DNA from 2 places in the Paraburkholderia sp. RHO2 genome. Region 2 is predicted to be linked to the other one. Evidence: riboswitches for the same ligand, from Rfam matches in the RefSeq annotation. Region 2 holds a riboswitch; the other holds the start of a gene.

Region 1 (7,124 bases), 2.0 Mb from region 2:
GTGGCGCGGTACTGGTCACCGAACGCGTGACGGCCGACGATGACCGGCTTGGTCCAGCCGGGGACCAGGCGCGGAACGTTCGAGATCAGGATCGGCGCGCGGAAGATGGTGCCGCCCAGGATGTTACGGATGGTGCCGTTCGGGGAACGCCACATCTTCTTCAGGCCGAATTCCTCGACCCGAGCCTCGTCCGGGGTGATCGTGGCGCACTTGACGCCGACGCCGTGCTTCTTGATCGCTTCCGCAGCGTCGATGGTGACCTGGTCGTCGGTGGCATCGCGATGCTCGATCCCCAGGTCGTAGTACTCGAGATCGACATCCAGGTAGGGATGGATCAGCTTGTCTTTGATGAACTGCCAGATGATGCGGGTCATCTCGTCGCCGTCGAGTTCGACGACCTTGCCTTCGACCTTGATCTTGGACATGGGGGCTTCGCGTCCTCCTAGGAAGTTTCCCTGGTTCCGTTCCCTGGGTATCGGGTGCGCGCGGACCACTTTGTGAGTGCGCCCGCCAACGGTTCAGTTATCAAACGTATCCGGTCCGGATCGCCCGCGTCAGGGCCGACCCAAACATGACGAGCGTACTGCTATCCGCACGGAAGGCAACCACTGGGCCGAAATCCGCACACCCTACCGTCCGGTAACCAGACTTCCGCGGAGGGTCGCCGCGACCACGCGGCGACCCTCCGTCACTCGGATCAGCCGAGCTCGCCGACGACGGCCTCGGCGCTGCCGAGCAGCGCGCCGGACGCGGCCAGCTGCACCGCCGCCTCGATCTCCGGGGCCAGGTAGCGGTCCGTGCCGGGCCCCTCGACGTGCTCGCGGAGGGTGTCGCGCACCGCACCGGTCGCCGGGGACGGCTGCAGGGGCGCCCGCAGGTCCAGGCCGCGCGCCGCGGTGAGGGCCTCGATGGCCAGCACCCGGGTGAGTCCGTCGATCGCACGACGCAGCTTGCGCGCCGCCGACCAGCCCATCGACACGTGGTCCTCCTGCATCGCCGACGAAGGAATCGAATCGACGCTCGACGGGGCCGCCAGGCGCTTGAGCTCGGAGACGATCGCCGCCTGCGTGTACTGGGCGATCATGTGCCCGCTGTCGACGCCCGGATCGTCGGCCAGGAACGGCGGCAATCCGTGGTTGCGTGCCTTGTCCAGGAACCGGTCCGTCCGGCGCTCGCTCATGCTCGCCACGTCGGCGACGACGATTGCCAGGAAGTCCAGCACGTACGCCACGGGCGCGCCGTGGAAGTTGCCGTTCGACTCCACGCGACCGTCGAGGGTGACGACCGGGTTGTCGACCGCGCTCGCCAACTCGTACGACGCGACCCGCTCGGCGTGGGCGAGGGTGTCGCGCGCGCCGCCGGCCACCTGCGGTGCGCAGCGCAGCGAGTAGGCGTCCTGGACGACCGTGCAGTCGGGAGTGGCATGGCTGGCGACGATCTCGGAGCCGGCGAGGAGCCGGGTCATGTTCGCGGCCGCCACCGCCTGCCCGGGCTGCGGCCGCAGCGCCTGGAGGTCGGCGGCGAACACCTTGTCCGTGCCCATCAGCCCCTCGACGCTCATCGCCGCGGTGATGTCGGCGAGCGACAGCAGCCGGTGCAGGTCGTGGCAGGCGAGAACCAGCTGGCCCAGCATGCCGTCGGTGCCGTTGATGAGGGCGAGGCCCTCCTTCTCCTCGAGCTCGACCGGCTCGATCCCGGCCGCGGCCAGCGCCTCGGCCGCGGGCATCAGCTCACCGTCTGTGTTCCGCACGGTGCCCTCGCCGATGACGGCGAGCGCCACGTGTGCCAGCGGCGCGAGGTCGCCGGAGCAGCCCAGGCTGCCGTACTCGTGGACTACCGGGGTGATCCCGGACGACAGCAGCGCCGCGTAGACCTGCGCCACCTCCGGGCGAACCCCGGTGCGGCCGGTCGCGAGCGTGGACAGGCGCAGCAGCATCAGCGCTCGAACCACCTCGCGCTCTACCTCCGGACCGGATCCGGCGGCGTGCGAGCGGATCAGGCTGCGCTGCAACTGGGCCCGCAACTCCAGCGGGATGTGCCGGGTGGCCAGCGCACCGAAGCCGGTGGACACTCCGTAGACAGGCTTCGGATCCTCGGCGAGTGCCCGGATGCGGGCCCGGCTCTCACCGATCGCCGACAGCGCGTCCTCGGACAACTGCACCGCCGCGCCGAATCGTGCGACGCGCACCACTTCCTCCGGTGTCACCGCACCGACACCGACAACCACCGGTGCGATCTCGCCCGCTGCCCGGTCCGTGCGCGGGAGGGTGTTCGTGCTCATTGCTTGTACTCCGTTTCGACAGTGAAAAGTAAGAAGGTGTCTTGCTCGAGGTCGTCGGCGGCGTCAGACGGGATCGACGACGATCTCTTCCTCGGGTGCGCGCTCCGGCTCGACCCAGCGGCGGTAGGCCAGGGCGAGCAGCACCAGCCACACCGCGCCCACGACGAGCGCCACCCGGCTGTCGGCGTCGAACGCGAGTAGCGCGATGACAAAGACGAGGAACCCGATCGCGATCAGCTGCCCGTACGGCCAGAACGGCACCGGGAACTTCAGGGCGGCCGCCTCTTCCGCGCTCATCTTCTTCCGCGAGCGGTACTGGGCCAGCAGGATCATCAGCCAGACGAAGATCGTCGCGAAGGTCGCGATCGAGGCGATGACGAGGAAGACCCGGTCCGGCATCGCGTAGTTGAGGAGCACCCCGACCAGGAGCGCGACGACCATGACGACGACCGTCATCCACGGGACTCCGTTGCGGGAGACCCGACGCATCACCGCCGGGGCCTGGCCACGCTGGGCCATCCCGTACATCATGCGACCGGCGCCGAAGATGTCACTGTTGATCGCGGACAGCGCGGCAGTGATCACCACGACGTTGAGGACGGTAGCGGCCGGACCGATGCCGAGCCCCTGGAAGATCTGCACGAAGGGGCTGCCCTCTGCCCCGATGCTCTGCCACGGGGTGATCGCCATGATCACGGCCAGCGTGAGGACATAGAAGACGATGATCCGGATCGGCACCGTGTTGATCGCTCGGGGAATGGTGCGCTCCGGGTCCTCGGCCTCCCCGGCCGTGATGCCGATGATCTCCGTACCACCGAACGCGAACATCACGATCGCGAAGCACCCGAGGAATCCGCCGATCCCGGTCGCGAAGAATCCCCCCTCGTTCCACAGGTTCGACACGCCCTCGCTGGTGTCGTGGAGACCGAAGCCGAACACCAGGACCGCGATACCACCGGCGATCATCGCCACGATCGCCACGATCTTGACGATCGTGAACCAGAACTCCACCTCACCGAAGACCTTCACGCTGAGCATGTTGATCGCGCCGATGAAGAAGATGATCGCCAGCACCCAGATCCACCGTGGCACATCCGGAAACCAGAAGCCCATGTAGACACCGAAGGCTGTGACGTCGGCCAGACAGACCACGATCATCTCGAACGTGTAGGTCCAGCCGGTGGCGAATCCCGCGAGCGGACCGAGGTGCTTGCTCGCGTACTCGCCGAACGAACCCGACACCGGGTTGCTCACCGCCATCTCGCCGAGCGCACGGAGCACGATGTAGATCACCGCGCCACCGATGAGGTACGCCAGCAGGACGGATGGCCCCGCCTTTTGTATCACCTCGGCGGAGCCGTAGAAGAGGCCGGTGCCTATGGCGGAACCGAGGGCGATGAAGCGGATGTGGCGGGCCGTGAGACCTCGGGTCAGCGCCGCGGCGGTATCTTTCACAATCGAACTCCCTGGAAGGTGGGGTTGTCGGCTGGCGCAGCCCGGGATCGACACCCGAGTTTTGTGCGACTTTTGTGTCCTGCGTCACAACCTGCCGGACATGTATAGTCCTGTATATACATCTAAGTCAAGTGGAGTTCGCCACACTCGTTTCGACGCACTTGCCCGCCCTCCTTCCAACCGTGCGGTCGATACCGCTACTATCGGCGGCAGGTCATGAGCGCCAGCGCCAAGCCCCGGCTCGCTGGCCGGCAACCCTCCAACCGCGGTGGGGTGCCCCGGGTGATGACCAGGTTTGCCGACGCAAGTCGGGAAACAAGCGCGGGTCCGCTGGGACGGACCCACTGACCGGGCCATGCCCCACCGGAGGTTCATCATGTGTTGTTGTCCCGAGTAGCCGGTTTCCAGGCGCGCAGACGATGCTGCGCCGACCCCATCTGCAGACTTCACCTCCCGAACCTGGAGTAGAACGACTCATGACCGAAATCACGGATCCCTCGGCCATCTGGAGCTTCGAGACCAAGCAGATCCACGCTGGTCAGCTGCCCGACGGCACCACCAACGCGCGTGCGCTGCCGATCTACCAGACCACGTCGTACACGTTCAACAGCACCGATCATGCGGCCGCGCTGTTCGGCCTGGCCGAGCCGGGCAACATCTACACCCGCATCATGAACCCGACGCAGGACGCCGTCGAGCAGCGGATCGCCGCGCTCGAGGGTGGCGTCGCCGCGCTGCTGCTCGCGTCCGGCCAGGCCGCCGAGACGTTCGCGATCCTCAACCTCGCCGAGGCCGGCGACCACATCGTGTCGAGCCCGCGCCTGTACGGCGGCACGTACAACCTGTTCCACTACTCGCTGCGCAAGCTGGGCATCGAGGTCTCGTTCGTCGAGGATCCCGACGACATCGAGCAGTGGCGTGCCGCGGTCCGCCCGAACACCAAGGCGTTCTACGGCGAGTCGATCTCGAACCCGCGCAACGACGTGCTCGACATCCCGGGCATCTCGAAGGTCGCGCACGAGAACGGCATCCCGCTAATCGTCGACAACACCGTCGCGACGCCTTACCTGATCCGCCCGCTCGAGCACGGCGCCGACATCGTCGTCCACTCGGCCACCAAGTACCTCGGTGGCCACGGCACCGCGGTCGCCGGCGTGATCGTCGACGGCGGCAAGTTCGACTGGACGCAGGGCCGCCACACCAACTTCACGACGGCCGATCCGAGCTACCACGGTGTCGTGTACGCCGACCTCGGCGCCCCGGCGTTCGCGCTGAAGGCCCGCGTGCAGCTGCTGCGCGACCTCGGTGCCGCGATCTCGCCGTTCAACGCGTTCCTCATCTCACAGGGCATCGAGACGCTGAGCCTGCGCATGGAGCGCCACGTCGCCAACGCGAAGGCCGTCGCCGAGTACCTCGAGGCTCGCCCCGACGTGAAGTCCGTGGCGTACGCGGGCCTGGAGTCCTCGCCGTGGCACGAGCGCGGCAAGACGCTGGCACCGCGCGGCACGGGTGCGATCGTCGCGTTCGAGCTGGCCGGCGGCGTCGACGCGGGCAAGAAGTTCGTCAACGCGCTGACGCTGCACAGCCACGTCGCCAACATCGGTGACGTGCGCTCGCTGGTGATCCACCCGGCCTCGACCACGCACTCGCAGCTGACCCCCGAGGAGCAGCTCGCGTCGGGTGTCACGCCCGGTCTGGTGCGCCTCGCCGTCGGTATCGAGGGCATCGACGACATCATCGCCGACCTCGAAGCCGGGTTTGCGGCGGCGGCGTCTTGACCGTCAGTTCGGTTCGCAACGCCCGTCCAGCGGGATTCCCCCCGCCGGACGGGCAGTTGGGCTTTGTCCACCTCGGCTCGATCGAGCTCGAGAGCGGCGCGGTGGTTCCCGACGTCACCCTCGCTGTCCAGCGGTGGGGAGAGCTCTCCCCCAACCTGGACAACGTGGTTCTCGTCGAGCACGCCCTCACCGGCGACTCGCACGTGACCGGCCCGGCCGACGAGGAGCATCCGTCGCCCGGGTGGTGGGACGGCATGGTCGGCCCCGGCGCCCCGATCGACACCGACGAGTGGTGCGTGCTCGCCGTGAACGTGCTCGGCGGCTGCCGCGGCACCACGGGCCCGGGCTCGCTCGCGGCCGACGGTGCACCCTGGGGATCGCGATTCCCGGAGATCTCGATCCGCGACCAGGTGACCGCCGAGGTCGCGCTCGCGGACCTGCTTGGCGTCGAGCGCCTCGCGGCCGTCATCGGCGGGTCGATGGGCGGAATGCGGACACTCGAGTGGATCGTCGGGCATCCCGACCGGGTCGACGCGGCGCTGATCCTCGCGACCGGCGCCCGGGCCACGGCCGACCAGATCGGCACCCAGACCACGCAGATCCAGATCATCAAGAGCGACCCCGACTGGCAGGGCGGCGACTACCACGGCACCGGACGCGTCCCGCGGGGCGGGCTGGGGCTCGCCCGCCGGATCGCGCACCTGACGTACCGCACCGAGAACGAACTGGACTCGCGCTTCGCCAACGACAACCAGGACGGCGAGAACCCTTGGGCCGGCGGCCGTTACGCGGTCCAGAGCTACCTCGACCATCAGGCCGACAAGCTGGTTGCCCGGTTCGACCCGAGCACGTACGTGCTCCTGACCGAGGCGATGAACCGGCACGACGTGGGCCGCGGCCGCGGCGGCGTCGCGGCGGCCCTCGCGTCGACGAACGTCCCGGTGATCGTCGGCGGTGTCGACTCGGATCGGCTGTACCCGCTGCGGTTGCAGCAGGAACTCGCGGACGGCCTGCCCGGCTGCGACCGGTTGCGCGTGCTCGAGTCGAAGGACGGCCACGACGGTTTCCTCACCGAGGCGGACGCGGTGGCCGAGATGTTGAAGGAGACGATGGAGCTGGCGCGCGCCACCCGTCGCCCCTAGTTGTCGTCGCGCTGGGCCCGGCGCGGATCAGTCGGTGCCCAGCGGATCGATCGATGCCGCCAACGCGATGATCGCAGCGCCGACGACGGTCATGGCCGCGACGTCGAATCCCTTGCCGCGCACGGCGAGCAGTCCCACCTGATCGGGGGACACCACGGCGCGCAGCACCGCCGCGAGCAGCATGGCGCCCCCGAGAACGAGGGCACCACGCCGCCAACGGTCGGCCAGAACCAGGACGAATGCGGCCGCCACCACAACGAGGACGGCCAGCATCGGCAGGTTTCGGCGTACGAACTGCGTCACGGGCGCAGTCTAGCCACGCGCACCGGCGAGCTGCTCGGCCCGCTCGACGACGTTGGTGAGCAGGAAGGCACGGGTGAGCGGTCCGACGCCACCCGGGTTCGGCGAGATGAATCCGGCGACCTCGCGGACGTCGTCGGCGACGTCACCCCGGAGCCCGGCCTCGGT
Region 2 (7,124 bases):
CGTCGGGGATCTTCACGCCGTACTTGTCCTCGGTCTGCACGGCGATCTCGACCATCGACAGCGAGTCGATGTCGAGGTCGTCGACGAAGGACTTCTCGACGGTGACCTCGGAGGGCTCGATGCCGGTGACCTCCTCGATGATCTCCGCGATTCCTGCGACGAGTTCTTCCTGGTTGGCCACTGCTCTCTCTTTCGTTGAGGGTTGTCGATCCGGACGGATCATCGGTTCCGGTGCTCGACCGAATCCTCGGTCGCCGCACCGCCGTTCTCGGTGTTGCGGTATCGCGGCGCGGTTCCCGGACGGCGGCGCAGCTCCAGTTCGGGATATGCCGGATCGAAGACCTCGAAGGTCTCCTCGATCGCCGCGGTGAGCAGCTTCCAGACTTGATGCGCCGTCGGCCTGCGCTCGTCCCAACCCCGGCCGTACAGGTTGTCGCCGGCCCGCAGCCCGAGATCCTCCAGCGGCACCGGCACATGGCGCGCGGCACAGACCCCCCGCTCGAGCCCCGGACAGCGTTCGACGAGGTAGCTGCCGCGATGATCCCATTCGGATCCGCTTGCGGTAACCGGGTTTCCGTTCCACCGAGACTGGCTGTAGACCAGGAAGCGCTCGCCGGTGGCCACCTGGAGGTACTCGCGCGCGATCGTGTCGGCCCGGCCGGACGGATCATCGAGTACCGGGACGATTCCGTGCAGTGCCATCCGCTCGTAGCTGGCCATGTCGTCACCGTCGACGATGAACCCGCGTCCCGCGAGGTCCGAGATATCTACCCAGACCTGATGTTTGAGTTCGTCAGCCCGCGTGTCGACCTCCGTTGCATCCCCGTCGGGGACGACCGACATCGCCCGGATGGACGACTTCGACACGCCCAGCTCGCCCGCGATCCTGCGATCGCTGAGCCCCTCGGCGCGCATCAGTGCAATCGCCTCGGCCGCGACCCGGCGCGCGGCAAGTTCGGACACCATCGACCGTTCGCGCGCCAACGCCACTGCGCGCACAGCAACGTCGATCCGATAGGAATGCGGGTTCACACGAAGGAGAGTGGCATACACACATGCCAGGTGTCCAGAAGTTTGGACACTCGGCAAGTCGGATGACCGACCGGGCGAGATCGATGGCGCCGACACCGCGCGATCCCCGCACTCGATTTCCGCACTCGATTCCCCTGGGCGACCGCGGCCGCATCGGTAGACTCGAGCACTGCACCGTCCGATCCACAGATCGAGTCAGCATGGACCTTCACCTTGCCGGGAAGACTGCCGTCGTCACGGGTGCGAGTAAAGGCATCGGACTGGCGGTTACCACCGCACTGGCGTCCGAAGGCGCCCACGTGGTGGCCGGATCCCGCACTCTCACAAACGAACTCGAATCCCTCATTCCGGACGGACGGGTCACCTTCGTGCCGTGCGATCTCGCGACCCCCGAGGGACCGGACGCGCTGATCTCGACCGCCGCGGATTTGGGCGGTGTCGACGTCCTGGTCAACAACGCCGGTGCGGCGAGGCCGCGACTCGGCGGCTTCGCGAGCGTCACGGACGACGACTGGATCGCGACGATGGCCGTCAACCTGCTGTCCGCGGTGCGCACCACCCGCGCGGCGATCCCGCACATGCAGCGCCGCGGCGGCGGATCCGTCGTCACGGTCAGCTCCGTCAATTCGTTCCTGCCGGATCCCGCGGTGATCGACTACTGCGCCTCCAAGGCCGCGCTCACAAACTTCTGCAAGGCCCTGTCCAAAGAGGTTGCTCGACGGAACATTCGGGTCAACACAGTCAGCCCCGGACCGGTCTCGACCGCCCTCTGGCTCGGCGAGGAGGGGGTCGCGACCGTCGTCGCGGGCGTCAGCGGCAGCACGCCGCAGGACGTCACCGACGCCGCCGCCGCGGGATCGGAGACCGGTCGCTTCACCCGCCCCGACGAGGTCGCCGACCTGGTGCTGTTCCTGGCGAGCGACCGGGCCGGCAACGTCACCGGCGCCGATTTCGTGATCGACGGCGGCCTGATCAAGACCCTGTGACGGCTGGGATCAGGGAGATGGATCGCACATTCGACGACCTCGTCGCGGAGGCCGCGGCCGTTTCGGTCGACGGCTGGGAGTTCTCGTGGCTCGACGGGCGCGCCACCGAACAGCGTCCGTCGTGGGGCTACCAACGTCTCCTGGATGAGCGCCTGGCACGAGCGACGGCCGCACTCGATCTCCAGACCGGCGGCGGAGAGGTCCTCGCGGGTGCCGGCGCGCTGCCCCGGACGATGGCCGCGACGGAGTTCTGGCCGCCCAACCTCACGAGGGCGACCGCGCTGCTGCACCCGTTGGGCGTGGTCGTGGTGGCTGCTCCGGAGGAGCCACCACTCCCCTTCGCGGACAACGCCTTCGATCTGGTCACCAGCCGTCACCCGAATACGGTGTGGTGGCAGGAGATCGCACGGGTACTCGCCCCCGGCGGCACCTATCTGGCCCAGCACGTGGGCCCCGCGAGCGCCTTCGAGCTCGCCGAGTTCTTCCTCGGTCCACAACCCGAGGCGCGACAGTTCCGGCGTCCGGACACGGCAGCAGCCGAGGCGCGCGCCGCCGGGCTCGAGATCGTGGATCTGCAGTTCGAGCGACTGCGCGTGGAGTTCTTCGACATCGGCGCCGTGGTCTACTTCCTGCGGAAGGTGATCTGGATCGTTCCCGGATTCACCGTCGACGGCTACCACGACCGACTGCGGGACCTCGACGAGCACATCCGCGCGGAGGGCTCGTTCGTCGCGCACTCCACCCGATTCCTCGTCGAGGCCCACAAGCCGGACTGAGGTCGGCCGCTCAGGACGCGCGGGCATGTCTGGTCAACCCGAACCGTGCGAGCGCCTCGTCGACCGCGTCGGACGCGGTGATCAGACCGCGACGTTCGAGCCAGGGCAGGGTTCCGTCGACGACGCGCCCGAGAACGTTCGGCAGCGCGAGCGGCAGCAGGGTCACCCCGTCGGCGACGTCGGCGGCATGGATGTCGGCGACCAGACTGGCCAGACCCTCCGCGGTCCCGATGTACGACAGCGACGCGGGCTGGTGCGGCACCCCGAGCGTTTCGTCGAGTAGTGCGAGTTCGGCACGGGCGCTGCGGGAATCGACGGAAACGAGGGTTTCGACGTCGACCAGGACGGCGACGGTGTCGGGGTCGCGGCCGTCAGCGGCCACCCGCGCGCGGATCCGGCTGCGGGCCTGTTGCGCCTCGCGCAGTCCGGCGGCCCGGACCCGGTAGACGACCGGCGGCTGGGCGGCGAGGTCGAGGGTGTCGGGACCGACGGTCAGGTCTACCCAGTAGTCGGGTCCGGTGAGCGGGATGTTCCCGGCGACGCGGGCGGCGGCGGGGTGGTGCCCGGCGCCGGTCAGTTCGACGGCCACGCGCAACGGACGGCGCGGTGCGGTGGTGTGGACGGAGGCAAAAACGGACTCGGACATGGCGATTCCTCGGGAGAAGACAGGTGGTGGACGGCGCGGGGCGTCAGCGCGTACACATGCCCGAGGAGGTGCGGCACAGGTCGACATGGCGGCGGGACCACTGACTGCCCACGTACGTCGACTCCATACTCGACACGCTATCCCCCGATTCTCTCCCCCACCACAGTTCGAATCACACTGATTCCGAGACGGTTACACGCACTCGGAGGCGCCGGCGGTCTGGGTCGAGAATCCGCGGGTCTCGGGAACCGGGTTCCACAGGCCGTCGGTCTTGCCGTAGTTCCAGGTGGCCTCGCCGGCGACGAGCTGGCGGACGGCCGCGATGAGACGCTCCACGTCGCCGGCGGCGGTGCCCAGACCGAGGCTCGCGCGGACGGCACCGTCGCCGTAGCCGATGCGGTTCAGGATGGGGTGGGCGCAGAAGCGGCCGTCGCGCACGCCGATCCCGTGCTCGGCCGACAGGTACGCGGCGATCTCCCCAGGCTCGAATCCGTCGATCGCGAAGGTCACGATGCCGACGCTGTCGGGGGCGTCCGACCACAGACGCAGCAGCTGCACGCCGTCGATCTCGGCGAGGCCCTCCGCGAGACGGGTGGACAGGACGCGCTCGTGCTCGACGACCTTCTCGAAGTCCAACTCGGACAAAGCATCACAGGCTGCGGCGAGGGCGGCGACACCGAGGACATTGGGGCTGCCGGCCTCGTGGCGGGCGGGGGCGGGCGCCCAGCAGGTCTCGTCGAGCTTCACCTCACGCACGGCGCCGCCGCCGGCAAGGTAGGGCTCGGCCTCGTCGAGCCAGTCGCGGCGGCCCACCAGCACGCCGGCGCCGAAGGGCGCGTACAGCTTGTGCCCGGAGAAGGCGAGGTAGTCGATGCCCGTCTCGGCGAGGTTCACCCGGCGGTGCGGGGTGAGCTGCGCGCCGTCGATGAGGACGCGGGCGCCGCAACGGTGGGCGACCTCGACCAGCTCGGCGATCGGCAGGACCTCACCGGTGACATTGGAGGCTCCGGTGATCGCCAGCAGCGCGGCGGGCTTGGCGCACAGCTCGGCGACGATACGGCGGATGGTCTCGGCGACGGTGTCGGCGGCCTCGACGATCCGGGAGTTCTTCCACGGCAACAGGTTTGCGTGGTGCTCGATGTCGAGCACCACGACGTCACCGGGGACGCAGTTCGCGAGGAGGTTGAGCGAGTCGGTGGTGTTGCGGGTGAAGACCACAACCTGGTCGGTGTCGGCGCCGACGAAACGCTCGACGGATCCTCGGGCGTTCTCGTAGGCCTCGGTGCTCACCCGGGAGGCGTAGCCGGCGCCGCGGTGCACGCTGGCGTAGAACGGCAGCAGCTCCTGAACCCGATCGGTGACCTGCGACAATGCGGGCGCACTGGCCGCGTAGTCGAAGTTCGCGTAGGTGCAGGTTCCACCCCCGACGAGCGGAACCTGCAAGTCACAGCCCGACACACGGGCGAGCGGAGAGGTGGCACAAGCGTCGGAGGCCAGTACAGCGGTCATCACAACATCCTTCGAGTCCTGGGACTCGTCAGCGATGAGAGTTGACGCCATCGGAGTCCGCGCTTGCCATGTCCTTGTGGACCATGACCTGGTCGTCACCCGGAGCACCCCACCGCGGTTGGAGGGTTGCCGACCAGCTAGCCGGGGCTTGACGCTGGTACTCGTGACCTGGCAACGAGAATGGCAGAGCGATTCGCGTGGTGTCAACCCGCACCCGCGGACTCTTCGATGAGATGGCCGTCACACTCGCGGAATCCGGGCAAGTCGGACCGACGTCCAACATCGCACGACGGTCCGACCCCCGTCGAGCTTCACTCGCACCGTTGAAGTCGATTCGAAAACTTCACTACCACAACATGATTAATGCGCACTCGCGATCTGCGCTAGCGATCAGGACGTAGGTCAGGCCGGCGGCGACCACCCCGGTGAGCGCACCGACAACCACCTGACCCCTCGTGTGGTCCCCGAGGTGCACCCGGGACCAGCCGATCAGCGGAACACGCCCCAGGCCGGCGCCCCGACCGAGATACCGATCACCATCGACGAGACGATGTTGACGACCCACGGCGCACCGGCCTCAGTCAGCACTCGGGCAGCCACGTCGACCGCGTTGCGACATTCCTGCACAACGACATTCGTCACCGTTCCACGACCAACTCTCCGTTCGTTCGGGCTCGGGGAGACGAGCCGCCGGACGGCAGGTCACCGTACTGGAGGTCCGAGCGGCGAGAGGCGCTCTGCGATGCCCCTCCTCGGCCGGCTCCGCGAACGGGCCGTCACCAGCGCGAGCTCGTCGGTGCCGGGAATCGGCTCGGGGCCGGTCACCCCGGCTTTCGGGAACACGACGTGCCGGGGCGCGGATTTCGACACATCCGGGGGAGAATCGTCGGAAAGAACCGAGAGCCTGACGGGCGGGTGCGCGGCGGCGGGGTGTTCATCCACCGGACACCTTGCCGTGAGAGAACCAGGTGCCCGTCCGACCAGGCACAGAGAGGGACAGCCCGGATTGTCTGCCCAGTCAGCAACAGACCAGACGGATCAGCAGGCTCACGACCTGATGGAACGGGTACCGGCCCAGTTCCTCAGGTCGTCCCTGGCGCCCGCACCCCGCACGCTCGTCGACATCCTCGAGGCCACCGCTGCGGCCTATCCGGATGCGCCGGCGATCGACGACGGCACGGCGACCCTCACCTATCGCGAACTGCTCGGCGAGATCGCGACCGGTGCCCGTTGGCTCGCCGACGCCGGGGTGGGCGCCGGCGACCGGGTCGGGGTGCGCATGCCGTCGGGCACGCGCGATCTGTACATCGCTATCCTGTCGGTGCTCGCGGCCGGCGCGGCGTACGTGCCGGTCGACGCCGACGACCCCGACGAGCGCGCCGAACTGGTCTTCGGGGAGGCTCAGGTGGCGGCGATCCTCACCGCCGACGGCGTCCAGCCCGGCACGGCGCCGCGGCGCACCACCGCACCCGACGTCCGCCGGCCGACGCCCGACGACGACGCCTGGATCATCTTCACGTCGGGTTCCACCGGCACCCCGAAGGGTGTCGCGGTCACGCACCGCAACGCAGCCGCGTTCGTCGACGCCGAGGCCCGGATGTTCCTGCAGGACAACCCCATCGGGCCCGAGGATCGGGTGCTGGCAGGGCTGTCGGTGGCGTTCGACGCGTCGTGTGAGGAGATGTGGCTCGCGTGGCGGCACGGCGCCGCGCTGGTCCCCGCGCCCCGATCGCTGGTGCGCAGCGGAATGGACCTGGGGCCGTGGCTGGTCTCCCGCGACGTCACCGTCGTCTCCACCGTCCCGACGCTCGCGGCTCTGTGGCCCGCCGAGGCACTCGAGGCGGTGCGGCTGTTGATCTTCGGCGGCGAGGCCTGCCCGCCGGACCTCGCCGAGCGACTCGCCGTCCCCGGCCGCGAGGTGTGGAACACGTACGGGCCCACCGAGGCCACCGTCGTCGCGTGCGGCGCGCTGATGGACGGCACCGGCCCGGTGCGGATCGGCCTGCCGCTCGACGGCTGGGATCTCGCGGTGGTCGACGCGTCCGGGGAGCCGGTGGCCGACGGCGAGGTCGGCGAACTCGTCATCGGCGGCGTCGGGCTCGCCCGATATCTCGATCCGGCGAAGGACGCCGAGAAGTATGCGCCGATGCCCACGCTCGGCTGGGACCGCGCCTA

Evidence for each region. Region 2 has a riboswitch for S-adenosylmethionine ahead of ABTV10_RS02760 (aminotransferase class V-fold PLP-dependent enzyme). Riboswitches for the same ligand answer to the same signal wherever they lie in the genome.
Region 1: another riboswitch for S-adenosylmethionine. It lies ahead of ABTV10_RS18595 (bifunctional o-acetylhomoserine/o-acetylserine sulfhydrylase); the one in region 2 lies ahead of ABTV10_RS02760 (aminotransferase class V-fold PLP-dependent enzyme).

The regions. Positions count from the first base shown of each region.
Region 1 covers NZ_CP162617.1:3,980,688-3,987,811, forward strand. The annotation lists gene ABTV10_RS18580 (NADP-dependent isocitrate dehydrogenase) at 1-425, opposite strand, end outside; gene hutH (histidine ammonia-lyase) at 698-2,281, opposite strand; gene ABTV10_RS18590 (amino acid permease) at 2,345-3,739, opposite strand; SAM riboswitch class IV at 3,949-4,064, shown strand; gene ABTV10_RS18595 (bifunctional o-acetylhomoserine/o-acetylserine sulfhydrylase) at 4,213-5,514, shown strand; gene metX (homoserine O-acetyltransferase MetX) at 5,511-6,656, shown strand; gene ABTV10_RS18605 (DUF3017 domain-containing protein) at 6,684-6,959, opposite strand; gene ABTV10_RS18610 (bifunctional methylenetetrahydrofolate dehydrogenase/methenyltetrahydrofolate cyclohydrolase) at 6,969-7,124, opposite strand, start outside.
Region 2 covers NZ_CP162617.1:606,637-613,760, reverse strand. The annotation lists gene acpM (meromycolate extension acyl carrier protein AcpM) at 1-181, opposite strand, end outside; gene ABTV10_RS02785 (hypothetical protein) at 220-1,032, opposite strand; gene ABTV10_RS02780 (oxidoreductase) at 1,233-2,018, shown strand; gene ABTV10_RS02775 (class I SAM-dependent methyltransferase) at 2,036-2,794, shown strand; gene ABTV10_RS02770 (LLM class oxidoreductase) at 2,805-3,440, opposite strand; gene ABTV10_RS02765 (putative leader peptide) at 3,484-3,567, opposite strand; gene ABTV10_RS02760 (aminotransferase class V-fold PLP-dependent enzyme) at 3,633-4,949, opposite strand; SAM riboswitch class IV at 5,004-5,118, opposite strand; gene ABTV10_RS02755 (hypothetical protein) at 5,439-5,591, opposite strand; gene ABTV10_RS02750 (Pls/PosA family non-ribosomal peptide synthetase) at 6,007-7,124, shown strand, end outside.